DNA from 3 places in the Rouxiella sp. WC2420 genome. Region 2 is predicted to be linked to each of the others. Evidence: predicted binding sites of a transcription regulator. Region 2 holds the regulator's gene; each other region holds the start of a gene.

Region 1 (5,349 bases), 800 kb from region 2:
CAGTGATTACTGCAAGAACGCGCGCTGATAATTATTTAACAAATCGTATAAACGCCTGACCGGCTCAGTCACTTTGAGAGGCGCATCGTATTCCACCAGCTTCTGCTGATACTCGCTCATTTCACTTAACAAACGCTGATAATAATATTCGCGTTTGCCCTCACTCTGAGATGAAACCACACGATCGGCAGTATTACGAATTCGTTTATGAAACGCCGACAATTCTTCATTAACCGGGACTTCGGCAATCTTTAAACGTTGATGGGCAATAATCAGTTGCAACGCCAGACGGTATTTCCCCATGTCGTTCGGGAACAGAACCAACAGCTGATTCAACTGGTGATAAAGCGCAGGAAGATGGTTCTCACGACGGCGATAGGCTTTGGTGGTCAACGCGGAAACAGCACTGCTCACGAAGCGATTAAGCAGTGTACGCCCGGTTTTATCACGCGATTTGTCGCGAATTAGCATCAGTACCAGCAGTGCAATTACGCAGCCGATCGCCTGACCGGTGGCATTGTCCAAAAATGTCGAAATATTGAATTTCATTGGATTGCTGAGCACCAGAATATTGATGCTACCGACCAGCAGGCCCAAAATCCCCAGACGACGTTTTTGCACCTCTATTCCGCAGATAAAAATACAAATCCCCAGCGCCAGCAACAGCAGGAACAGGCTTTGCTGAGTCGCGGGCATAACCACGGAATATAAAAGCCCACCGATAGGAATGGCGGCCATCATGCCGATCAAAAAGTCCATCGCCATCATTTTCGGGTTCGGAGTGCGCATCGCCAGCGAGGTGATAACCGCAATAATGACCACCGCGCCTGAGCCGGAAGTCCAGCCGGTCCATAACCACAGTAAACAGCCCGCGGCGCTGGCAACAAAAGTACGCAGCCCGTTAATCAGCGCGTGGTGCATTTCAGCTGAGGCAGGCTTGATCACCACTTCACTGTTTAGCACGTTGCTTTCTGTACTGCTGATACTGCCGTTGGTATGTATGCCTTTGATCATCAACAATGCGCGGCTGGCGGAACCAATCCACGAATAAAGAGGTAGTGCGACGTTTTCCTCTGTCAGATCATTACCAATCTTGCGCAGTCGCTTAAGGATTTTACGCACGTCATCCTGATTTTCGATAGGTTCATTGACCAGTAGAACAATCTCGGAAGGCACCAGCTCTGGCGTGGTCTGCATAATAATGAAGGTTTCGCAGGCTTGAGTGATCATGCTCAGCGACAGGCTATGTAACGCCTTTATGCGCCGATTTACGCGCTGCCAGCGGGAAGACTCCATCATCAAGCTGGTTCGCATCCCATTGATTGCAGTGGAGCTTTTAACCAGGGTATTCCACGCCTTGTCGATATCTTCTTTTTCGGCCTGATTCAGGCTGAGTTTAAGCAATTTAAAATGGTCGAGCATCAGCTGGTCTACGGCACGATCGATATCTTTTTTGATCGAACGAGGAGAGAACAACAGATCGGCCACGATCGCAGCAACGATGCCGACGACAATTTCGCTACAGCGCTCAACGGCAAACTGCGGAGTTTCGGTAAGGTTAGATGAGGCGAGCACCACAATGATTAACGCGGTATAACCGGCCAGCCCTAAAGCATAGGAGTTTTCAACGCGAACGATTGAAGACCACCAGGTGCAAAAGCCTGCCCACAGGCAGCACACCAGCAGCATCAGTGCAGGTGCGCGAGCAAAGGTCATTACGATAGTAATTGCGGCGATACAGCCAATAAAAGTGCCGATAACACGTAATATCCCACGATGCCGAATTGCCCCGGCAAACGGCTCGCCGCCGGCGACCATGGCGGGTCCGGCGGCTACGATGGCAGCGGTCATCGCCGACCATCGAGGGGTTTCCAGATTGAGATAAAACCCAAACACCAATGCGCCCAGGATAGCAAAAGTCAACTTGCAGGCAAATCGCATGCGCAACAGAGATGGGCTAATCATTTATTTTCTCTTAGCCAAACTCGCGCAGGCGGTGCAGGAATTTGGTAAACCATGAGCCATTTTCTGCACGGTCGTGCTCACCAGCCACTACAACTGTCGCCGTGGTGCCTGCCGGGTACGGGTGTTTTTCGTCCATATCATTCAAAGTGATTTTTACCGGTACGCGCTGCGCCAGACGAACCCACTCGAGGTTGCTGTCGATACTTGCCAGGCCATCACTGGAATCGGTGCTGCTGCTGTCTGTCACCGCTGCCGCAACGCTGTTCACAGTACCGTGCAGAACTTTATTGCTGCCCAGCGGGGTGATTTCGACACGATCGCCAAGTTTAACGCGAGCCAGCTTGGTCTCTTCCATATACGCCAGTACATAGAAGGTGTGCTCTTTAACCAGCGCGATAGTAGTCTGGCCGCGAGTCACGAAGTCGCCTGGGTGAACGGTAAGGTTAGTGACCCAGCCATCAGCCGGAGCAACCACGGTAGTACGCTGCAGATCCAGCGCCGCTCCTGCTGCCGTTGCCTTGGCTTTCGCCAGCTGTTGCATGGTAGTTTGCAGGTCGTTGGTTGCCTGTTCGATAGCTTCGATAGACATTGCCTGAGTACCGAGTTTTACACGACGAGTCGCTTCGCGTTTTTTCTCGTCTGCCAGCGCCTGATAATAGGATACGTCGGCATTGGCCTGAGCCAATGCCACCTGATAACGCGGCTGGTCAATCGTAAACAGCACCTGGCCCTTGCTCACTAATTGGTTATCTTCAACAGGAACGGAGGTGACCAGTCCGGCAACGTCTGGAGCCATGGCGACAACGTCAGCGGTAAATTTTGCGTCACGCGTCCAAGGTGATTCTGTATAAAAGACCCAGGCACGGAAAATCGCGATGGCGGCCAGGACCACAATGATAAACGTTATTGCGTAACGTATTATTTTTATTGAAATGTTTTTCACGACAGCCTCAGACGAAAATGCAGGATATTAGATAGAAGAGACAGCAATACAATGCCGTATTAAATAATGCCGGATGCCAGACAAAATCATAAATCCCGGTAGGTGTCAAAATTCGGCGCAGTATGAAAAATATCGCTAGCGCCAAAAGTATTTCAAAGAACACCGGGGGAAACGACAATCCGAAAATCACCATTACCGGAAGCAAACTCATGGATATTTCCTTAGACTCTTACCACAAAGGTAGTGACGCACAGCAACCCTCATATTATTTATTAATTTTAACATTAGCGCGCGTTTTTGATTCAAAATTTTCAACAATACCAGCGCACTTCGAGAGAAAAATCTCTAAAGGTTGCGCAGAGGGGTAATGTAGGATTGCCAGAAAAGTCGGCGGAGGTAAGATACTTAATTTTACTGCATCCGAACTTGAGGCTTTTATCTCGACCAGTATATTAGCCTGCTTATTATCAAGACATCAACATTCTGTGATCACAATCACTTTTAAGCTGGGCTTAACAATGGATCGATTAAAACGCATGTCAATCTTTGCTCAAGTGGTTGAAAGCGGCTCTTATACCGCTGCAGCGCCTCGTCTACAAATGAGCGTTTCCGCCATTAGCCAAAGCATCTCCAAGCTTGAAAATGAATTACAAATCAAGTTGTTAAACAGGAGCACTCGCAGTCTCGGCTTAACTGAAGCGGGTAAGATTTACTACCAGGGCTGCCATAAAATGCTGCATAACGTTCATGAAGTTCATGAACAATTGTATGCGTTTAACAACACACCAACGGGTACATTACGCATCGGCAGCTCCTCGACAATGGCACAAAATGTCCTTGCAGCAATGACGGTCAAGATGCTCAGCGAGTATCCAGGCCTGACCGTGAATCTGGTAACGGGAATTCCTGCGCCGGATTTAATTTCTGACGGGCTGGATATTGTGATTCGCGTCGGTAAATTGCAAGACTCGAGTTTGTTCTCAAAGCACCTTGGCACAATGCCGATGGTAGTTTGTGCGGCGAAAAATTATTTGATCGAGAACGGCAAGCCTGAAGCTCCGACAGACATGGTAAATTTTTCGTGGCTGGAATACAGCATTCGCCCTGACAGTGAATTTGATCTGGTTTCACCTGAGGGTCAACCGATTCGCATCAGGCCGGAGGGGCGTTTTGTCTCCAACGATCCGCAAACCATCATCCGCTGGCTAACGTCGGGCGTGGGTATCGCCTATATTCCGCTGATGTGGGTGATTGATGAGATTAACTCAGGAGAGGTCGAGATTCTGTTTGGTAATTATCAGTCGGAGCCGCGCCCAGTTTACGCCTTGCATACGGAAAAGGACAAGCTGCCGTTGAAAGTGCAGGTGTGCATAAATTACCTGACGGAATATTTCAAAGAGGTGAGTAAGGTTTACCGCAAGCACCGCAAACGAGAGCCGGGGGCGAAATAAGAACCTTTCCACTTAAAAGGATTTTACTGAACAACATAAAGTTTAATAAACGAGGCCTTGGTGTTGCCATGTGGCAGCAAGAGAGCAAATCCCCAGGAGCTTACACAGGTAAGTGACTGAGGTTTGCGAACGCAGCTAACGCAGCACTGGCTTCAAGTAAGAAGATTATACAAATAATCAAGTAATTGGAGTCAGAGCAAGGCAGCAAGAGAGCAAATCCCCAGGAGCTTACACAGGTAAGTGACTGGGGTTTGCGAACGCAGCTAACGCAGCACTGGCTTCAAGTAAGAAGATTATGCCAAATAATCAAGTAATTGGAGTCAGAGCAAGGCAGCAAGAGAGCAAATCCCCAGGAGCTTACACAGGTAAGTGACTGGGGTTTGCGAACGCAGCTAACGCAGCACTGGCTTCAAGTAAGAAGATTATTTTTAGGCAGTGCCGCCAACGGTTAAGGAATCAAGTTTCAACGTAGGTTGGCCCACGCCGACCGGGACGCTTTGACCTTCTTTGCCACAAACGCCGACGCCTTTATCAAGCGCCAGATCGTTACCGACCATGGAAATCTGCTGCATTGCCTCGATACCTGAACCGATCAGGGTCGCGCCCTTCACTGGCTTGGTGATACGGCCTTTCTCAATCAGATAGGCTTCTGAGGTTGAGAAGACAAATTTTCCAGAGGTGATATCCACCTGGCCGCCGCCAAAGTTGGGTGCATAAAGACCATACTCGACGCTGCTGATAATATCTTCCGGGGTAGATTGACCGCCCAGCAGATAGGTATTGGTCATGCGCGGCATTGGCAGATGTGCATAGGACTCGCGGCGACCGTTACCCGTCGGAGCCACGCCCATCAGGCGCGCATTGAGCTTGTCCTGCATGTAACCTTTCAAAATACCGTTTTCAATCAGCACGTTGTACTGCCCCGGTACGCCTTCATCATCTACCGAGATTGAACCACGACGGCCTTGCATAGTGCCATCATCAACAACG
Region 2 (5,349 bases):
CATGACTGCATGCGCTGCGCTTACTGGGCGCTGGCCCAGACCAGCCAGAGGGGATTCCAAGGCAAATCCCCTCTGGACACCCGTGCCTTTGCCCTCGCGACGCGATTAGTGCAAAAGAACGAGATCGTTTCATTGACCGCAGCGCGTGGCGTTGGCCACGGCCCTGAGGGCTGCCTTCCCTCGGTCGTGAGCCAAAAACGTCTCCCTCCACTCGCTCAGCGTGGGCCTGATGCCGCCAATCCCACCTTACAAAGAAAACCCGGCAACTTCACGGCGGTCAAGACCCGTTCTTTTAAAGAGCTTTCTTTAATTTTTTTAGATGCTTAGGTTAGTTTTTTTCATTTAAATTTAGAGAGTTAAATTCAGTAGATAGGATGTTTTGATCTTAGTGCAGGTTGCCGGTTAAATGCTCATTGAAATTATTGAACCGGAAAAATTCCTGAGAGCTTATTGAACTTGATTCAAAGTTTATTGACCTTGAAAATGCGATTGCGTCACTCCATAAAACAGCGCTTACTCTTTCACTCTTCTCGTCAACCATATCCCGTGATGCGGCCGTTGTTTCCAGGCGAGGGACGAAATGGTATGCATGGCAGCCAGATGCGACAGCATGCGGCGCAAATGGCGTTCCATCTCGGTGATCGGCATGTCGGAATGCTGCTCCGGCGCGTTAAACAGTGACTTTTCGCTGCTCGGCCCATCATAAATCAGTCGCTGCTGACAGCCTTGCAGCGCGATTTCGCAGGTTTGCAAATACTCGACCGCCAGTTTCGGCGTCAACATGTAATGCTCGCGGGCAAGAATCGTCATCGCGTTGATGTGATCGACGATAAACTGGCTATGAGTTACCCACAAACGCATATCTGACAGATAATCCGAATTAAAACCCGGCTCCTGCATCGCCTGATTCAGCGAGGTGAACAGCTGGTTATGAGCCTGATTGACCTTCATGCGCGCATAGGCCAACTCGGCAGGGTCGGGATTGTCGTGTAAGACTAGCCGAATAGCCTGTTGATCGGTCTCCAGCGCCTGATGGGCGTTGGTCCTGAGCATGCCGCTTTGCCACTGCGGCCACAGCCAAATCGTGCCACCAAACGCCAACGCGCAGCCAATCAGTGTGTCGAACAGTCGCGGCAGCAGGAAATGCGCGCCGTTAAGCGCCAGCAATTGCAGGGTATAAACGGCGGTCACGGTCAGACCAATCATCCCAAGACCGTAGTTTTTACGCAGTACGGTGTAAGAAACCAGTGTGATAATCAGCATGAAAAATAGTGTGATGTTTTGCGGAATTTCTAGCTGCAAAAGCCCCGCAGCGGCAATCAGGCCAATCAGTGTGCCCAATGCTCGGTGCTGGATACGCACACGGGTAGCGTTATAACCATTCTGGCTAACCAGCAGCGTAGTCAGCAAAATCCAGTATGGCTTGGGCAAATTGAAAAATAGCCCCAGACTGCTGCCCAGCGCCAGAATCAGTCCTAAACGTGCAGCATTGCGCAGCGCCGCCGATTTGAAAGATAAATAACTTTTTAGCGCGGGCCAGAACGGCAGGCGATTTTGCGTTTGCATCAGATCGCGACGATACAGCGGGCGCTGGGTGCGCAGCAGGCGAGCGATGCGGCTGAAATGGTAATAGCAGAATTGGCCAACCGGATTATCTCGATAGCGGGAGGAGATTTTTTCCAGCGCCGCCAGCTCGTTGGCCATGGTAAAACGGTCAGAACGGCGATGATAGAGAATGTCTCCGGCTATTACCCGCAGTCGCGTCGCGATAATCTTTGCGTTACGGCGGATAACCGCCTCGGCGTGGCTCTCCTCTACCAGCTTTTGCACCTCTGAAGGTAAATGCAGGCTGACGGTAATATGCTCCTGCAAATCCAGCGCCACCTGAAAACTTCGCAGCAGTCGCTTGTGGTGCTGACGATCGCCGGTCGGCAGCATGTGAATTTGCTGGTACATGGTAGCGATCAGGTCGATAACTTTTTGTTGCCGGTTAAGCAACGGCGGCAGCGCGGTTTCAGGGTCGGTGTGCTGGGTCAGCAGGCTATATTTCGCTTCAAAATAGTCGGCCAGTTCATGGTAAAGCTGGCTGAGAGTTTCGCGCATCGGCTGCTCGTCAGAGAGTCGAAACCAGAACCAGTTAAACAGCCCGTACCACGCCGTGCCGACCACGAACAGCAGTGGAGCCTGCCAGATCGGCACCGCGCCCGCCATACTCAAGGTGAAAATCGCCGCTACCAGTGCGCCGGGCAGCAGGCGAGCATGTAGTGGGCCAATCGCGCCGGTCACGCCAACCAGTAGCGTCAGGCCAAGCATGATCAGCGGCAGCGGCCAATGCCAGTTAATCAGCATCAACTGGAGCAGAACACTGCTTACGGCAAACAGCGAGCCGCCTACAGCAAGGCGTTTGAAAAAACGTTTATGCGGGGTGTCGAGGCCGGAAATATTGCAGCAGGCAGGGACCAGCGCGAACAGCATTCCCATTCTTAACTGACCAAACAGCATGGCGATAGCAATGGGCAGGCAGAGAACCAGCGTTTGTCTCAGCGCGTAGTTAACTTCAGGGTGATAAAAGATTCGTCGCCAAAGCGTCATAATTGAGAGGATACAACAAAAACGGCGCGACAGTTATCTGCCGCGCCGTTTTTAGGACGATTAGCGAGTGCCGTAAACGACAATCGTTTTACCGTGTGCTGAAATCAGACTCTGATCTTCAAGCATTTTTAGAATTCGACCCACAGTCTCGCGTGAACAGCCGACTATCTGACCGATTTCCTGACGGGTAATCTTGATCTGCATACCATCCGGGTGAGTCATGGCATCCGGCTGTTTAGCCAGATTCAGCAGAGTTTGTGCAATGCGACCGGTCACGTCCAGGAAGGCGAGGTTACCCACTTTCTCGGAAGTTATCTGCAGTCGGCTTGCCATCTGTGCGGACAGGCGCATCAGAATATCTGGATTAACCTGGATCAGCTGGCGGAACTTCTTGTAGGAAATTTCTGCCACTTCACAGGCAGTTTTCGCCCTGACCCATGCACTACGTTCCTGACCTTCTTCGAAGAGTCCCAGCTCGCCGATGAAGTCACCTTGGTTAAGGTAGGAAAGTATCATTTCTTTGCCTTCTTCATCTTTGATCAGAACGGCAACCGAACCTTTCACGATGTAGTAAAGCGTTTCGGCTTTTTCACCTTGGTGAATCAGCGTACTTTTAGATGGATACTTATGTATATGACAATGAGACAGGAACCATTCGAGAGTAGGGTCTGTTTGTGGCTTGCCGAGAACCATTAGCTATTATCCTCTTATTATCGCTGCCCAAAATCACAGGGCTTTGAAATCCCTGTTCGGCGATTTTTTACTTCGCGCTCTTTTAGCATATGAACTGACCAGCAATGCTGCAAGCGGCAGGTGGAGTGATTTAAGCTGTAATTTGCCATTATCACCAAGGTTATCCTGTTAACACCTAAAAAACCTAGCCGCAACTTGTTGGAAAGTTTCTTTCGGCTTTGTTTGTAGCACAGGTTTGCAGACGTGTCTTGTGTTGTCTCGCTTCAGCATGACGCGGATCGAGTTACGTTGCCAGTTTCGGGGGTAAAGGGTAGTCTATTTTAAAAATTATGAGCGGAGAAATTCACATGCAGGCACGGGTAAAATGGGTTGAAGGTTTAACATTTCTGGGTGAGTCGGCCTCAGGCCATCAGATTTTAATGGATGGCAATGCGGGTGATAAATCGCCAAGTCCGATGGAGATGTTGCTGATGTCGGCAGGCGGATGCAGCGCCATTGACGTGGTGTCGATTCTGCAAAAAGGGCGCAACGAGATTGTTGGCTGTGAAGTCAAACTGACCTCTGAGCGCCGTGAAGAAGCGCCGCGACTGTTCACTCACATCAATCTGCATTTTATCGTCACTGGTAAAGATTTGACCGATAAAGTGGTTGAGCGCGCGGTAACACTGTCGGCAGAGAAATACTGTTCAGTGTCACTGATGCTGGGCAAGGCGGCGACCATTACCCACAGCTTTGAAGTGATTGACTCACAAGAGTAATCTGCGCAAGCACGACCTCCATCCCTACCACGCAAAACGCTGGCAGTGAACACGGAGTAAATCCAGAAAACGCCGCGCCGTTAAGGTTAGCGGCGTTTTTTGTGAGTATACCAAACAGTATTGCGCGTTCGGCAGACTGTCGATCGGCAGGCGGCACAGCTTGTCTTCGAGGAAAAACGGCGTTGCCATTGCATTGCCCACCACAGAAAGATAATCGGCATTTAGCATCATCATTAGCCCACTGATCAACGAATCAGTGCGGATCGGCGATTGTCCGGCATGGCAGCCATGCTCCTCCAATAGCGCTGCAAGTTGCTGGTAATAGCCCATATCGGTTTCCGGCAGCAGCCAGCTTGCCTCTTTCAACTGATTCAACGACGTGGCCAGTGCCAGCGGGTGCTGTTTACGGGCAATAATACAAAAAGGCGCGTTGAACAGCGGTTCAACCACCATATCTTCTATCGGCAGCCCCGGCCCCAGCGTGCCGATGGCGAAATCCAGACGCCCTTCACGCAGGGCAGGAAGCAGGGTTGAAAGCTGGGTTTCCTTGATGTGCAGCTTGGCCTGCGGGTATTTCGCAGCGAATTCACTGGCAAGAGCCGGGAAAATAGTCAGAGCCAGCAGTGAAGAAAATCCTACCGCCACCGAGCCCTGCGAATACTGATTAATCTGCTGGATTTCATCGGCGGCGCGCTCTAGCTCTTGCAAAATAAACTGCATTCGTTGGGAAAAGGCGCGCCCGGTTTCGGTCAGCGTCATCCCTTGAGAACCGCGCACGATCAGCTGAGTATCGAGAATTTGCTCCAGCTCGCGCAACGTGCGGCTAACCGCAGGCTGCGATTGATTCATGGCTCTTGCTGCACCACGAATGCTGCCACTTTGGATAACCTGCTGAAAAACCTTCAGCTGTTGCAGCTTCGGCAAATATTTCATCGCATACCCCTATCAGTAAAAAGCATCACCCAGTAAAAAATTACATCTTATGGCTGTGAAATAAAACTGCTAGGTTTTTAAGCAGACAGTAAATCACTGTTATAAAAACATAAAAATAAATCAAAGCAAGAGCGTTTCTCTTCTCAGGTCAGGGGTGGCTACTGGGATATAACATTTGAGGATATCAGTTATGAAAAATCGTTCGCTAATGATTTTCTTACTGTTTTTTGGTTATGTTCTGGTTTATCTCGACAAGACAGTCATCGGTTTTGCGCTGTTGCCTATCTCTCGCGAGTTTAATTTACCGCCCCAACAGCTGGGATATATCACCGGCATGTTCTTTTTAGCTTATTCACTGTTCCAGATCCCCTCT
Region 3 (5,349 bases), 1.5 Mb from region 2:
CAATCACCCATTGAATAAAGCTTTCTGCCATCACTGCGGCCTGATCCTCTTTTCCAGTCTGCTGTTTGACTCGCACGGCGACTTCTGAAGAGGGGCGTGGAGTAATACGGTCGACCATGGTATTCGGGCTGCGGGTGTTTTTAGCTATCCATTGTAATAGCTCGGGTTTATTACGCAGCGTGAGAAATTGCGTCAGGCCATGATGGAAGCGGTCACCGTTGTGACGTAAGTTATCGCAGTTGAGTAGGGTAACCGGGCCACCTTTATTGTGTTGGCGATGCTGCAAAATATGGCTAATTGCGCCATAAATAGTCCGGCATTCACCCTGCAAATCGGCGCGGATATCACTATTGTTCTGGTCCAGATTGAACTGGTGATCGAGGTAATATCCGCTCTCGGTCACGGTAAAAGAAATTACTTTGGTCTCAGCTTTTTCACCCTGAGCAATCAGTTGCGACAGCTCGGCATCCCACGGCAAGATTTTCTTAATCGAGGTAATGGTTTCATAGGCGCGCTCACCGGCAGGCGTGACGGTTTCCAGAACATACTCGCCATTTTGCGTGGCTAAATGATTGAGCAAAGGGGTGGCGTCGTCGCGAATATTTCCCAAGGCAATTGACCAGCGGGTGTCACCGGCCTGAATCAGCCGGTGAAGATATACGGCCTGATGGGCTCGATGAAACGAACCTGCGCCGATGTGCATCCAAACCGCTTGCTGAGAATTATTCATAATTTGCTCCGACATTTTCTGCTGAATGGGCTTAAGCTCTATTAAAGGGCTTTTGCTTTGATGGGTGACAGCTTAATTAAACTTTTGCCCGTTAAATGGGCTTTAGCTCACATTCTTGTTATCTTTCTTTTAAACTCGATCACGCTAAACAGTGAATATCGATAAAATACCCAGCATAAACAGCCATGATCAGAGGCCAGCAATGAACAAGAATGATAAAAAAATGGATCAGGCCGCACGGGCTGCGTGGATGTATTACGTTGCCGGGCAGACTCAGCATGAGATAGCCGAAGCATTGGGGATTTCACGTCAAGTGGCGCAGCGCCTAGTGGCTAGCGCTATTGAAAGCGGATTGGTCTCGGTGCACATTTCCCATTCGGTGGGTAACTGTATGGCACTCGAATCGCAGTTGCGGCAAGTGTACGGGCTGAGTGTTTGTCAGGTGGTTCCGTCGCACGGGATGAGTCAATCCGCAATGTTGCACGCCATTGCGGTAGCGGGGGCCGAGGTGATGACGCAGTTTATACGCCGCGAACAGGCCACCATTATAGGCGTCGGATCGGGCAGAACGCTCAAAGCGGCGATTGACGAGCTCGACGACGTTGAACGCCCGCAGCACAGTTGCGTATCGCTGATTGGCGCGATTGCTTCTGACGGTTCCTGTACTCGCTACGATGTCCCGCTGCTAATGGCCGAAAAAACGCAGGGGCGTTATTTCATTCTGCCCGCGCCTTTATTTGCCGATAGCGAACAGGACAGGGAAGGCTGGTGCAATCATCGTATTTATCGCACCGTGAGCGAAAAAGCGCGGCAGGCGGACGTCACCTTTACCGGCATTGGGACTATCGGCCCAGACTGCCCGCTGCATTTGGACGGATTTATATCGTTGGATCAGGTCAAAAAACTTAACGCTGCGGGGGCGATTGGCGAAATGGTCGGGCATTTTATCGGCGCTGACGGCCAGCGAATTGACAGCGAACTGAATCCTCGACTGACCAGCGTCGGATTGCATCCGCAACCCGATAGACCGGTGATTGCCATGGCGGGAGGAGAGGACAAATATTTGGCGATTCGCGCCGCGCTCAAAGGCGGTTGGATCAACGGATTAGTCACGGATGAGTTAAGCGCGATGGCATTATTGGGCTAACTGCCAAGCAAGTCCCGTGTATCTCTGCCCTAACCATCAAGAGCTTAAGATGAAATACACGGGAAGCGTTTAGTGCAACACGCTGCCTTCGGTCATTGAAGATTCGGCAAATTTTTTGCCGTAACGTCGCAGAGTGTAAATCGCCACACCCAACGCAATGACTCCGAAGCCACCGCCGACAAAGCCGACATCCGCCATGTTCAGATAAATACTGACTTGGCTGCCAATTAGCGCGCCGCCACCAATCGCGATATTAATAATCCCCGAGAGCAGCGACATTGCCACGTCAGTCGCATCCTGAGCCATCGACAGCACTTTGACTTGCAGACTCAGGCCGATCATCGTCATCGCCATGCCCCAGAACAGGGACAATATCACCAGACTGGTTGTGTTATGTGACAGCGGCAACAGCAACATCATGCTTAGCATCAGCACCGTCAGACAGGTAATCATCACGCCGGACGGGAAGCTGTGGTTCAGTCGGGTGAAGATATAGCTGCCGACAATACCCGCTAGCCCGAACAGTAGCAGCAGTAAAGTCGTGAAGTTTTCATTGTAACCGGCGACGCGTTGCAGGAACGGTTCGATGTAGCTGTAAGCAGTATAATGTGCAGCAAAAACAATCACTGTCACCAAGTAAATCAGCACCAGCGCAGGCCGTTTAAACAGTTCCGGCACACTTTTCAGAGAGCCTGAGTTGTTGCTTGGTAGCAGAGGCAACAGCTTAATCAGCAAGATCATGGTGATCAACGCGCCACCGCCGATAATCAGGAAGGTTGCACGCCAGCCGAGCAGCTGACCGATAACCCGGCCTAATGGCAGGCCCAACACCATAGCCAATGCCGTGCCGGTGGTGAGTAGGCCAAGGGCTTGCGCTTTTTTACCCGGAGGAGCAACGCGCAGCGCCAGCGAGGCAGTAATCGACCAGAAAATTGCGTGCGACAGGGCGATACCGACTCGAGAAATCATCAGCACCATAAAGTTCCAGGCAAATCCGGAGAGAATATGGCTGGCGATGAACATCACGAAGACGCCAATCAGCAGCTTGCGACGTTCCATCTTGCCGGTCAGCAACATCAGCGGCAGTGAGAACAGGGCGACCACCCACGCATAAACCGTGAGCATGATACCGACTTGAGCGGCGGTCATTGAAAAGCTTTGTCCGATATCCGTCAACAGACCGACAGGCACAAACTCAGTGGTATTAAAAATGAACGCTGCCAGAGTCAAACTCAATACTCTGAACCAGCCCTCTGAGCGAGAAGACATCGTAGTTTGCATAAATTAAAACCAGGAAAAATGAGTGATCAGTAATCTGAACTCAGGCCAAATGGCTAAGCTCTGCGATAATTTTAATGGAAAATCAAGCCGTTTACGTTTCTGGATAAGCAAGTTAAAGAAAGAGCGTAGCAGATAAAGTGTGATCTAACGCACAAGAAAGGCATTCTACTCTTTGAGTAAGTGATTTGTCGTTCGTTTTATGGCTTAAACCGACAATTTTCTTGATGAATTTGCCTCATATCATCATATTTTAACGACAAGTTTTAATAATGCTGCATATGTAAATTGATTGTAAAAGATAAGTTTTTTTATTTTGGAAGACATCTTCCTGATCTAGTTAATCCCCTTTGCTCACATTTATGAACTCTGACATTTTCAATGCTGAAAGGGGATTACTCCGGCGTTTTTTATAGCAACCAGATTGAATTTAATCGTTTGTCGTTAAAACTAATGCGACTTAGACTTAACGCCACGAGTATTTCTGAAACTCAGGCAGGCTCTCCATACGCTGAGTGACCTGTTCGATTGCACTAAATTGACGTTCTGCTAATACCTGCGGGATCATATGCTGAATAAAGCTCCAAACCACCGCCGTGGTGATACTGACCTGGTCAATAGCGCCGGATAAATTGTTTCTCTCTTTCAAAGCAAGATTCCAACCCTCGCAGGCGGCCAGCAATTGTCCCGTTACGCGCTCGACCCAAGGCTGATGCTGCTTTTCATCGGGACGGAGCTTGTGTTCATAAACAAATTGCACCGCTTTTTCACTGGCCGCCAGTGCCAGTCCCAATATTGATAAATCCTCTGCCAACGTCTTGGTTTCCTTTGGCAACAGCTTATGTTCGGCGGGTGCCAGAGTTTCGAAAAAGCCGATAATCAGCGTCGAATCCATTAGTAGCTGGCCATTGTCCAACGTTAGAGTAGGTGCCTTTACTACCGGATTAACTTTAGTGAACTCCTCGAAATGGCTAAACACAGAAAAAGGAACGTGTTCAAACTTGATACCATAAAGCTCGAGAGAAATAGCCACGCGCCTAACGTAAGGAGAATCCAGCATGCCAAAAAGTTTCATTGTTTTTCCTGTCTGTAAGTGGGTTGCTGCCCTAAATAACTAACTCTTCCTGAAGAATATTAGTCAAAAACGCCTCAATTTTAGCCTCTATTTGACTATCGATCGTTCTTAATCGCAGCAGACCAATCTGGCACTCGCTGAGAATCGCATCTTTTAACGCATCACGCTCGCGTTGCTCAGTGCTTTCATGAGAACCGCCATCTACCTCAATGACGGCCAATGGCTGTTTTCCAACGCGGTAATATAAAACAAAATCACAGCTGGCCCCCTGAGCAATAAATTCTAATTGGCGGGAAGTAAAACGGCTATCGCTGCTAGCTACGATTTGTCTGAGAGGGACTTGAGCATGCATAACCAATGAATGATAGGCCGGATAACTAAGAGATTCATTAATCAATTGCCTGGTAATTTTTTCGGAGAGGTACCCGGGATCATTATGATTGAGGCGCGCTTTGAGCTTTTCCAAGGAGCGGTCGTACTCCTCATAAAGCAAATCAAATGCGCTGACCACTGGGCTGTAATGCAGGTGGCCTTCATTTGCATAGTAAGTCATGTAGCGGATAAGTGCCGCAATATGCTGATTATTTTTGGCAAATACATTATCCCCAGTGACCAATGTAAAATTACTTTTCGCCCTTGAGACTGCTACATTAATTAATTGAGGGCTATCAACAAAAGAGATTTCCTTATCTTTAGCTTTCTTGTCTAGTACTGTAGAAAAAACAACTCCCTCACATTCTCTACCCTGAAATTTATGAACAGTTGAACTAATAAATTCATTTTGCAGGGTTTTACTGGAGAGATTAACCTGCGCATTGTAAGGTGCTAGGAAAACTCTACTGCCGGACTCTTCCCACTCCAGCGTATTTAATGACTCTAGCTCACGCAGATTTTTGTTATTACGCGCATGATTACCTTTAGCCGTTACCACTAGCGACAAAGCTGATTCGCCATTATCATGCGTCATAGCAATCAGTTTATTATTATAAAATTGTAAATTACAGAATTGAATAATTTTGGGGTGGCAGCGGTAATGTTCTTTCAACAGTGTTAACGGCAATGTGTCATCATATAGGGAAATAAGAGAGTCCAGCAAACTATGGCTTTGACAGTCATAAT

Evidence for each region. The regulator CRP, encoded in region 2, controls carbon source genes, mostly activating them, when cyclic AMP is high. The targets are predictions, from matches to a motif close to ATGTGANNNNNNTCACAT.
Region 1: the regulator CRP is predicted to act here: its motif matches at 3,392-3,409, upstream of aaeR (HTH-type transcriptional activator AaeR).
Region 3: the regulator CRP is predicted to act here: its motif matches at 3,296-3,313, upstream of AB3G37_RS08790 (sugar transporter).

What each region holds. Positions count from the first base shown of each region.
Region 1 is NZ_CP165628.1:4,817,222-4,822,570, forward strand. It holds gene aaeB (p-hydroxybenzoic acid efflux pump subunit AaeB) at 7-1,965, opposite strand; gene aaeA (p-hydroxybenzoic acid efflux pump subunit AaeA) at 1,976-2,908, opposite strand; gene aaeX (p-hydroxybenzoic acid efflux pump operon protein AaeX) at 2,916-3,119, opposite strand; gene AB3G37_RS22200 (hypothetical protein) at 3,031-3,276, shown strand; gene aaeR (HTH-type transcriptional activator AaeR) at 3,427-4,359, shown strand; gene tldD (metalloprotease TldD) at 4,788-5,349, opposite strand, start outside.
Region 2 is NZ_CP165628.1:339,433-344,781, forward strand. It holds gene AB3G37_RS01580 (YccS/YhfK family putative transporter) at 514-2,592, opposite strand; gene crp (cAMP-activated global transcriptional regulator CRP) at 2,653-3,285, opposite strand; gene AB3G37_RS01590 (OsmC family protein) at 3,633-4,043, shown strand; gene AB3G37_RS01595 (LysR substrate-binding domain-containing protein) at 4,068-4,976, opposite strand; gene AB3G37_RS01600 (MFS transporter) at 5,167-5,349, shown strand, end outside.
Region 3 is NZ_CP165628.1:1,889,014-1,894,362, forward strand. It holds gene dalD (D-arabinitol 4-dehydrogenase) at 1-730, opposite strand, end outside; gene AB3G37_RS08785 (sugar-binding transcriptional regulator) at 933-1,877, shown strand; gene AB3G37_RS08790 (sugar transporter) at 1,947-3,158, opposite strand; gene AB3G37_RS08795 (glutathione S-transferase family protein) at 3,622-4,230, opposite strand; gene AB3G37_RS08800 (AAA domain-containing protein) at 4,262-5,349, opposite strand, start outside.